3 regions of the Streptomyces sp. NBC_00872 genome follow, and region 1 is predicted to be linked to each of the others. Evidence: riboswitches for the same ligand, from Rfam matches in the RefSeq annotation. Region 1 holds a riboswitch; each other region holds the start of a gene.

Evidence for each region. Region 1 has a riboswitch for S-adenosylmethionine ahead of thrC (threonine synthase). Riboswitches for the same ligand answer to the same signal wherever they lie in the genome.
Region 2: it holds a riboswitch for S-adenosylmethionine, as region 1 does, so the genes downstream of both, OG214_RS18705 (putative leader peptide) here and thrC (threonine synthase) in region 1, are expected to answer to the same signal.
Region 3: it holds a riboswitch for S-adenosylmethionine, as region 1 does, so the genes downstream of both, OG214_RS28330 (aminotransferase class V-fold PLP-dependent enzyme) here and thrC (threonine synthase) in region 1, are expected to answer to the same signal.

What each region holds. Positions count from the first base shown of each region.
Region 1 is NZ_CP108806.1:5,221,229-5,224,497, reverse strand. It holds gene OG214_RS22480 (ubiquitin-like small modifier protein 1) at 1-21, opposite strand, end outside; gene thrC (threonine synthase) at 141-1,427, opposite strand; SAM riboswitch class I at 1,445-1,572, opposite strand; gene OG214_RS22470 (glucosyl-3-phosphoglycerate synthase) at 1,807-2,865, shown strand; gene OG214_RS22465 (hypothetical protein) at 2,904-3,242, shown strand.
Region 2 is NZ_CP108806.1:4,382,831-4,386,099, forward strand. It holds SAM riboswitch class IV at 269-414, shown strand; gene OG214_RS18695 (hypothetical protein) at 453-590, shown strand; gene OG214_RS18700 (glutathione S-transferase C-terminal domain-containing protein) at 834-1,748, shown strand; SAM riboswitch class IV at 1,713-1,823, shown strand; gene OG214_RS18705 (putative leader peptide) at 1,871-2,002, shown strand; gene OG214_RS18710 (LLM class flavin-dependent oxidoreductase) at 2,193-3,269, shown strand, end outside.
Region 3 is NZ_CP108806.1:6,635,167-6,638,435, reverse strand. It holds gene OG214_RS28335 (Lrp/AsnC ligand binding domain-containing protein) at 1-126, shown strand, start outside; gene OG214_RS28330 (aminotransferase class V-fold PLP-dependent enzyme) at 148-1,557, opposite strand; SAM riboswitch class IV at 1,780-1,897, opposite strand; gene trpD (anthranilate phosphoribosyltransferase) at 2,040-3,110, opposite strand.

The DNA of each region.
Region 1 (3,269 bases):
GATGCGGACATTGACGCTCATGATGGGTGTTCTGCCTTCCGTCTTCCGTGACGTCGTCGGGGTCGATAAGCCTGATCGCGGGTCAGCGGGCCGAGCCGGGTCAATGGGCCGGATCGCGGGTCATCGGGCCGGGCGGCCGGTCAGCGGGCCAGACCGGCGTCGCGGAACGCGTCCAGGCTCGGGCGGATGGTCGCGGTCGGGCCCGTCGTCGGCGCCACCGCGTCCAGGGTCTTCAGTCCGTCACCCGTGTTGAGGACCACGGTCGTCAGCGCCGGGTCGAGCACCCCCGCCTCGATCAGCTTCTTGGTCACGCCGACGGTCACCCCGCCCGCGGTCTCCGCGAAGATGCCCTCGGTGCGCGCCAGCAGCTTGATCGCGTCGACGATCTGCTCGTCGTCGACGTCCTCGACCGCGCCGCCGGTGCGACGGGCGATGTCCAGGACGTACGGGCCGTCGGCCGGGTTGCCGATCGCTAGGGACTTGGCGATGGTGTTGGGCTTCTGCGGCCGTACGACATCGTGTCCGGCCTTGAAGGCGGTGGACACCGGCGAGCAGCCCTCGGCCTGGGCGCCGAAGATCTTGTACGGCCTGTCCTCCACGAGCCCCAGCTTGATCAGCTCCTGGAGACCCTTGTCGATCTTCGTGAGCTGTGACCCGGAGGCGATCGGGATGACGATCTGGTCGGGCAGCCGCCAGCCGAGCTGCTCGCAGATCTCGTACGCGAGGGTCTTGGAGCCCTCGCCGTAGTACGGACGGAGGTTGACGTTGACGAAGCCCCAGCCCTCGCCCAGCGGATCGCCGATCAGCTCCGAGCAGAAACGGTTCACGTCGTCGTAGTTGCCCTCGATGCCGACGAGTTCACCGCCGTACACCGCGGCCATGACGACCTTGCCCTGCTCCAGGTCGTGCGGGATGAACACACAGGAGCGGAAGCCGGCGCGGGCGGCGGCGGCGCCGACCGCGCCCGCCAGATTGCCGGTGGAGGAGCAGGAGAGCGTGGTGAAGCCGAAGGCGCGGGCGGCCTCGACGGCGATGGCGACGACACGGTCCTTGAAGGAGTGCGTCGGATTGCCGGAGTCGTCCTTGATGTGCAGGGAGCCGGTGATACCCAGTTCACGGGCGAGATTGTCGGCCTTGACCAGCTTGGTGAAACCGGGGTTGATGTTCGGCTTCGAGGCCACGTCGGCCGGGACGGGCAGCAGTGGCGCGTACCGCCAGATGTTGTCCGGGCCGTCCGCGATCCGCTTCTTGAGCTCTTCGGGGGTGCCGCTCGGCAGGTCGTACGCGACTTCGAGCGGCCCGAAACAGCTCGCGCAGGCGAAAAGGGGGCCGAGCTCGAATCGCTCTCCGCATTCGCGGCACGAGAGGGCGGCGGCGGGTCCGAGATCGACGGTGCCGCTGGCGTGGTGGACGGTCTGCACAGCCATGATGGCGAGGCCCTTTCTCCTCATCTTCCTTACGACGCGTTTCGCCGCAAGACGGAATTGGCACCTTCCCCACCGTGACCTCGCGGTCGGCGGGAGGGTTGCCGGGACTTCAACGGGCCGTTCCCTCAGTCCCTCTGGATGAGCGCTATGGCACCGGACCAGGTCCGGCGCGTTTTTCCGCGTTACGACCCCCGGCATGCGGCGGTCATACGTGTTGTTCAAGACTGTAACCGAAGGAGCGGACGGTTGAGATAGTGGTCCGCACCGCGAGATGGATCACGTTCGACCGGGTTCGCGGGTCGCGTCCCACCGGGTTCCGGCCCGGTTCCGGACCGGGTTCGCGGGTCACGTTCATGGAACACGTCAGGGAGTACCGACCGTGCTGGAAGAGGTGGAACGCTGGCTGACCAGGCGTTCCTGGTCAGCGGCCGACCGTACGCTCGACCGGCTCCTGGTGGCGAAGGCCGCGCGCGGCACCACGGTGAGCGTGGTGCTTCCGGCGCTCGACGAGGAGGCGACGGTCGGCGCGATCGTCTCCGTGATCCGGCGCGAGCTGATGGAGAGGGCACCGCTCGTCGACGAACTGGTGGTGATCGACTCCGGCTCCTCCGACCGTACGGCGGAGGTCGCCGCGGCGGCCGGCGCGCGGGTCGTGCACCGGGACGCGATCCTGCCGCGGCTGCCCGCGCTGCCCGGCAAGGGCGAGGTGCTGTGGCGGTCACTGCTGGTGACGAGCGGCGATGTGGTGTGCTTCGTGGACGCCGATCTGCGGCGGTTCTCGGCCGACTTCGTGTCCGGGACCGTGGGTCCGCTGCTGACCGATTCCGATGTGCACTTCGTGAAGGCGATGTACGACCGCCCGCTGCGCGAGAGCGGAACGGACGACGAGGGCGCCGACGAGGAGGGCGCGGGCCTCCACGGCACCGGCGCGAGCGGCGGTACGCGCGGCGACGGCACGGGTGGCGACGGCACGGGCGGGTCGGCGGCCGGCGCCCAGGGCGGCCGGGTGACCGAGCTGGTGGCGCGTCCGCTCCTCAATCTGCACTGGCCTCAGCTGGCGGGGTTCGTCCAGCCGCTGGGCGGGGAGTACGCCGCGCGCCGCTCACTGCTGGAGCGGCTGCCCTTCCCCGTCGGGTACGGCGTGGAACTGGGGCTGCTCGTGGACGCGCTGCACACGGTCGGTCTGGACGCGCTGGGGCAGGTGGACGTGGGGGTACGGCTCCACCGCCACCAGGACGACCGGGCGCTGGGGCGAATGGCCGCGGCCATCTACCGTACGGCCCAACTGCGGCTGTCCCGGGCACACTTGGTACGGCCGGAGCTGACGCAGTTCGACCGGGGCGAGCACGGCTTCGTACCGCGCACCTACTCCGTGGACACGGAGGAACGGCCGCCGATACGCGAGATCGCGGAGTACACGTCCGGACGCGCGGCGTAACCGCGGATCACCTCACCGATTGCCTACATTGCGCCCTTATGAGGGCAAAACATCTGATTATCTGCCGATTCTTCGGGGTGCTGGCCGGAACGCTGGTGCTGCTGGCACCGGGACAGGCGTCGGCCCTGGCACACGTACCCCTTCAGGGGTCCGGGCCCCTGCGGATGCCGGTCCACGAGCCTTTCCGCGGTCCTCTCCACGAGCCGCTCCAGGAGCTTTCCCACCAGCCCCCGCACGAGCCGCTCTACGGGTCCCTGCAAGGGCAGCTCGCGGACACCGGAGGGGCGGCCGAACGGCTGTGGCTGCTGGGCGGGGTGGCGCTCGCGCTGACCGGCGCGGGCGTGGTGGCGCTGGCCGCGACCCGTGGCCGCCGGTAGAGGACGGCGGGCCGCCGCACCGGGCGC
Region 2 (3,269 bases), 840 kb from region 1:
CACTCCCCATGTGCGAAGTGAACCTTAGCGTGTGATGCACACCCCTAGAGCGCCAATGCGGCGATTGAGGGTTTGAGTACTGATTCCCCCGGTGCGCGGCGGGTGTTCCGTGAAATGTGGACGGGCGTCCCGGGTCCCGGACCGGCGGCCGAGGTTTCCCTGTTCTCCGGACCGCCCGACGGGCCCGGCCGGCCGCCCAAATCTGGCCGTTCTGCCTTGTTCTGACTCCTTGACGGTCCAACGGAGCGCGCTCAGACTGTTTGGCGACGGTCACGATTGTCAGCGCTCACCCGCGCGGAGTCCCTGTTCGGGTGGGTCACCGGCCCCGGCCCGCTGGCAGGCAACCCTTCCACCGCGACGGGGTGCCCCGGGTGACGACCAGGTCCCACCCGGGCGGTGGGGCAAGTGCGGTCTCGCTTGTTCCGCGAGGCCCGAGGACGGGACCGGCGGAGATGCGCAGGACAGCGAAGAAGAGCAAGAGCGTCTGTCGGACCTTCCGGTCGGTGCCGCTGCCGCGTCCGCGCCTGCTGACCAGGCGTCGCCATATCGATCTGCTGCGGCTCCGCAACGGCTGCGTGCCGGCTGTCTGAGCCGGCCGCGCTCCGGCCGTCCTAGCCGACCGCATGCCCGGTCGCCTGAGCCGGCTGACTGGCCGGCTGGCCGGCTGGCCGGGCGGGCGAGTCGGCCGTATGCCCCCGTCCTAGCCGAACCGTTCCCGATCGCCTTCCCGGGTCCGGGCGTTGTGTGCTGCCGCGCGCCGCCGGACCCTCCTTCCGTACGGCCACCGGCGCCGAAGAAGCCACCGGGGCTCCACCGCATCCATGGAGAGAGCCATGTCCGAGACCTCTGTACAGACGTCCTTCCCGTCGGCACTTCGCGATCCCCACCCCGGCACACCCCCGCGTTTCCGCGACCGTATCGGCGCCGGTCCCGGCGGTGGTTACTACCCGGTCGCGCACCGCTACCATCTGTATCTCTCGCTGGGCTGTCCGCTTTCACTGCGCGTCTCGATCACCCTCGGTCTGCTCGGGCTCAAGGACTCGATCAGCACCACACTCCTTCCGTCCCGGTCCGGCGGCTCTCCGTCCCGGTCCGACGGCTCCGACGCGCTCACGGCGCTGCGCACGGCCTACGAGACCACCCGGCACCACTACGACGGTCCGCTGACCGTGCCCGCGCTGTGCGACCTGTGGAGCGGACGGGTGGTGAGCAACCACACCCCCGACATCCTCGACGACCTCGCCGTCCACTTCACCGACCAGGACGACGCGCGTCTGCCCCGCCTGCGGCCCGCCGCCCTGGCCGCCGACATCGACGCCGTCCGCGAACTCCTCGGTGAGGGCCTCGGTGAGGGCCTCGGTGAGGGCCTCGGTGGCGGCCTGGGCGGGGGCCTCGGTGAGGGCCTCGCCCAGGGCCCGGCGCTGGATCTCCTGGGGCGCCGACTGGCCTCCCGCCCTTACCTGTTGGGCGAGACGCTGACGGCGGCGGATGTGGATCTGTGGGTCGCGCTCGTCCACCTGGACGTCGACGCCCTGCGGCGCGTCTCCGCCGGTGACCGCCTCTGGTCGTACGTACGGCGGCTGGGTACCCATCCGGCCTTCCAGGAAATTCCGCGTGCGGCGGGAAAGCGGGAACACAGCGGTGAGGAAGTGTGTTCCACCCTGAAGGACTGTGCCGGAGCCGGAGACCGGAGCCGGGTTACGGTGCCGGCGGGTCATGAGTGCCGGCGTCAGGCCCTGGCTTGCTGACCGGCGCCCCCGCCACACGGCGGAGCGCTCCGGGTGACGGCCCGGCGGAGCCGAAGACGGTTCCGCGAGCGGGCCCGGGACGGCGCGAGCCGGCCGGGACGGACGGGATGGAGGTGACGGCAGTGCGGGGAACTCCTCAGCGGCCCTTGGTCACCACCGCCATGTACTCGCGGCGGCACATCGATCTCCAGCGCGTCGCCGCCGCGCTCTGTCCGGCGTACGAACCGGCCGCCGCGCGGCACTTCACCGTCTAGGCCTGTCCGTCCAGGCCCTGTCCGGCCAGGCCCCGTCCGGCCGGTCTTCGCGGGCCCGGAACGCCCGGCCTTCTTCCCTCGCCTTTCGCCGATCCTCCCCTCTCGCCGACCTCCCCTTTCGCCGATCCTCCACCCCGACCGAGCACGGGCGCGGACGTCCTTCGGCATGCTCACAGGAAGCGGTACGCCCATGCCCCGAGCAGCACACGCACCCCTCCACCTGGCCGTCGCCCTCGACGGCGCCGGCTGGCATCCCGCGGCCTGGCGGGAGCCCGAAGCCCGGCCCGCCGAACTGCTCACCGCGCGCTACTGGACCGACCTGGTCACCGAGGCCGAGCGGGGGCTGCTGGACTTCGTGACCATCGATGACTCACTCAGCCTCCAGACCTCCCGTCAGGTCGAGCCCGACGAGCGCACCGACCAGGTACGGGGCCGTCTCGACGCGGTGCTGACCGCCGCCCGGGTGGCGCCGCTGACCCGGAACATCGGCGTGGTCCCGACCGCCGTGGTCACCCACACCGAGCCCTTCCATCTCTCGAAGGCGATCGCCACCCTCGACTATGTGAGCACCGGACGGGCCGGAATCCAGGTCAGGGTGTCCGGACGCGCCGACGAGGCCGCGCACTTCGGCCGCCGTACGGTCCCGGGCCTGCGGACCGAGGACCTGGCCGGGGCGGCGGGCAGGCCCTGGGTGAAGGAGCTGTTCGACGAGGCCGCCGACTACGTCGAGGTGCTGCGCCGGCTCTGGGACAGCTGGGAGGACGACGCGGAGATCCGCGATGTCGCCACCGGACGGTTCATCGACCGCGACAAGCTGCACTACATCGACTTCGAGGGCGCGCACTTCAGCGTGAAGGGCCCCTCGATCACCCCGCGCCCGCCCCAGGGGCAGCCGCTCGTCACCGCGCTGGCGCACGCGACCGTCCCGTACGAACTGGTCGCACGCTCGGCCGACCTCGGATTCGTCACCCCGGGCGACGCCGATGACGCCCGCGCCGTCCTGGCCGAGATCCGCGCGGCGCAGGCCTCCGCCGGCCGCGCCGACGAGACCGTGCACGTCTTCGGCGACCTGGTGGTCTTCCTCGACGAGGACCCCGGTGCCGCCGCCGGCCGCAAGGCCCGTCTGGACGAACGCGCCGGCGCCGAGTACGGCAGCGACGCCCGCGTCTTCACCGGGTCGCCCGCGCAGCTCGCGGACCTGCTGGAGGAATGGCGGGACGCCGGGCTGACCGGCTTCCGGCTGCGCCCCGGCGCCCTTCCGTACGAC
Region 3 (3,269 bases), 1.4 Mb from region 1:
GCGGATGTGATCCCCGGCCGGATCAGCAAGATCGAGGGCGTCGAGGCCACGGACACGCATGTGGCGTTCCGTACGTACTCACAGCACGACCTCGAAGCGGCCTTCGCCATCGGACTCGACGCGTAAGGCCGCCTGCGGCTCCGTGCGTCAGGCCGCGGCGCCGTCCCGGTCCGGGACGCAACGGCCGTCCTCCGTACGGTAGTTCCAGCGCGCTCCCTGGCTCACCAGCTCCCGTACGGCCCGGACGAAGCGGTCCACGTGCTCGTCCGGGGTGCCGGCGCCGAAGCTGACCCGGATCGCGTTCAGCGAGCGCTCACCCGGCTCGGCCTCCGGGGCGCCGCACTCCCCCGGGTCCTGCGGGTCGGTGCCCAGCAGGGTCCGCACCAGCGGGTGCGCGCAGAAGAGACCGTCCCGTACGCCGATGCCGTACTCCGCGGAGAGCGCGGCGGCGAAGTGCGAGCTGTTCCATCCGTCAACCACGAAGGACAGGACACCGACGCGCGGGGCGTCGTCGCCGAACAGCGAGAGCACCCTGACCTCGGGCACCTCGGCGAGACCCGCGCGCACCCGGGCCACGAGCCGCCGCTCACGGTCGACGAGGGTGTCGAAGCCCGCCTCGGTGAGCGCCCGGCAGGCGGCGGCGATCGCGTACACCCCGATGACATTGGGGGAACCGGCCTCGTGCCGGGCCGCGGTGGTGTGCCACGCGACATCGACCCCGCCGTCGCTCCGCCGGGCCACCGCGCGGCTGGCGCCACCGCCCGCGAGATAGGGCTCCGCGTCCTGGAGCCAGTCGGCACGGCCCGCGAGCACCCCGGAGCCGAAGGGCGCGTACAGCTTGTGCCCGGAGAACGCGACCCAGTCGACATCCAGCCCGGCGATGTCCACGGGGTGGTGCGGGGCGAGCTGCGCGGCGTCGAGCACGATACGGGCGCCGTGCGTGTGCGCGGCGGCGGCCAGCTCCCGTACGGGCCACAGCTCGCCGGTCACATTGGAGGCCCCGGTCACACAGACCAGCGCCGGACCCCGGGGGTCACGCTCCGCGAGCGCCCGCTCCAGGGTGGCGACGGCCTCGGCGGGGGTACGGGGGGCGTTCAGATAGGTGACACGAGCCTCGCGCCAGGGCAGCAGCGAGGCATGGTGCTCGGTCTCGAAGACGAACACCTGGCAGTCGGCGGGGAGCACCGCGGCGAGCAGATTCAGCGAGTCGGTGGTCGAGCGGGTGAAGACGACCTGGTCGTCGGGGCGGCAGCCGAGGAACTCCGCGACCGTGCGGCGGCTGTTCTCGAAGAGGTCGGTGGAGAGCTGCGAGAGATAGCCGGCGCCGCGGTGGACACTGCCGTAGTACGGCGCGTACGCGGCCACGTCGTCCCACACCCGCTGGAGGGCGGGGGCGCTGGCGGCGTAGTCGAGCGCGGCGTAGCTGACCTCGCCGCCGGTGACGAGCGGCACGGTGACATCACGCCCGAGGACCGGCAGCGGGTCGGTACCGGTGGTCGCGGCGGCGGTGGTCGCGGTGTCGGTGGTCGCGGCGGCGGCGTTCAGGTATGCGGACATGGCGATATCTCCCGGCAGGACAAGTCGGAACGGCTTTCAGGAACCCGCACGGCGGCACCACGGCTCGACGGAGCCGCGGAGGCGGTGACGGGGGGTGCCTCGACGCATGGAGGCGTACTGAAGAAGGGGCCGAAAAACCCCTGGGGCCTGTCGGACAGGCCCTAGCACATTCGCTTGCTCACGAGACTGCTCCCTTGAGGACCAGGACCCCAAGGTGCAAGGGGTCCGCGCTTGCCGCGGACCTCGCTGCCCACGGCCTGGTCTTCACCCGGGGCACCCCGCCACGGACGGAGGGTTGCCGGACAGCGAGCCGGGGCCTTAATCGCTGTCACTCATGACCTGGTCCAAGATTATGGCACAGGGTGCCGCGCGCCCCAACGGGTGTCCGCGATACGGGACGTGTGTGCGGGGCGGGACGTGTGCGGGGCGCGCCGCCCCCGTACCCGGGTCGGTGCGCCCGGCACCCGGTGACCGGTACCGCGCTACGCGCCGCGGTGGCTCGCCGCCACCCAGCGTTCCAGCGTGCGCCCCGCCGCGCCCGAGTCGACCGACTCAGCCGCCCGCGCGATCCCCGCCGCGAGCTGGAGGTCCAGGGAGTCGCCCGTCGGGTCCAGGGCCACCAGCGCCGCCGCCGAGTTGAGCAGCACCGCGTCGCGTACGGGGCCGGTCTCGCCGGCCAGCAGCCGGCGGGCCACATCGGCGTTGTACGAGGCGTCCGCGCCGCGCAGCGCCTCGACCGGGACCAGTTCCAGGCCCACGTCCCGCGGGTCGAAGGCCTCCTCGGTGACCTTGCCGTCCCGTACCACCCACACCCGTGATGTCGCGGTGGTGGTCAGCTCGTCCAGGCCGTCGTCGCCGCGGAAGACCAGGGACGAGTTTCCGCGCTCGGCGAGCACACCCGCGACGATCGGCGCCATCCGTACATCCGCCACGCCCACCGCCTGGGCCCTGACCCGCGCCGGGTTGGTGAGCGGGCCGAGGATGTTGAAGGTGGTCTGGGCGCCGAGTTCCCTGCGCGCCTTGGCCGCGTACCGCAGCGCGGGATGGAACTTCACCGCGAAGCAGAAGGTGATGCCCGCTTCCTCGGCGACCTCGGCCACCCGCTGGGGGGTCAGCTCCAGATTGACGCCGAGCTTCTCCAGTACGTCCGAGGCACCGCTCGCCGACGAGGACGCGCGGTTGCCGTGCTTGACGACCTTGGCGCCGGTGCCCGCCACGACGATCGCCGCCATGGTGGAGATATTGACCGTCTTGGCGAGATCGCCGCCCGTGCCGACGATGTCGACCGTACGGCCCGGCACCTCGATGGTGTTGGCGTGCGCGTACATGGCGCGCACCAGGCCGGAGACCTCCTCGACCGTCTCGCCCTTCGCCCTCAGGGCGACCGCGAACCCGGCGATCTGCGCGTCGGTGGCCTCGCCGCTCATGATGCGGTCCATGGCCCACGCCGTGTCCTCCGTGCCCAGACTCTCGCCGCGCAGCAGCGGGTTCAGCACGCCCGGCCAGGTGCGGTCCGCCACGGTGTCGCCTCCGACGGGGGTCACAGCGCTCATGCTCGCTCCTGGTGGGTTCCGGGACGGGTGTGCGGACCGTACGAGGCCCGCGCCACCAGCCTATCGGCGTACGCCCGGCCGGCAGGACGGATGCCCGGAGTACGGACGGCCCCACGCCGAGGGCCCCGGCCGGTCCCCCTCGCGGGGAGACCGGGCCGG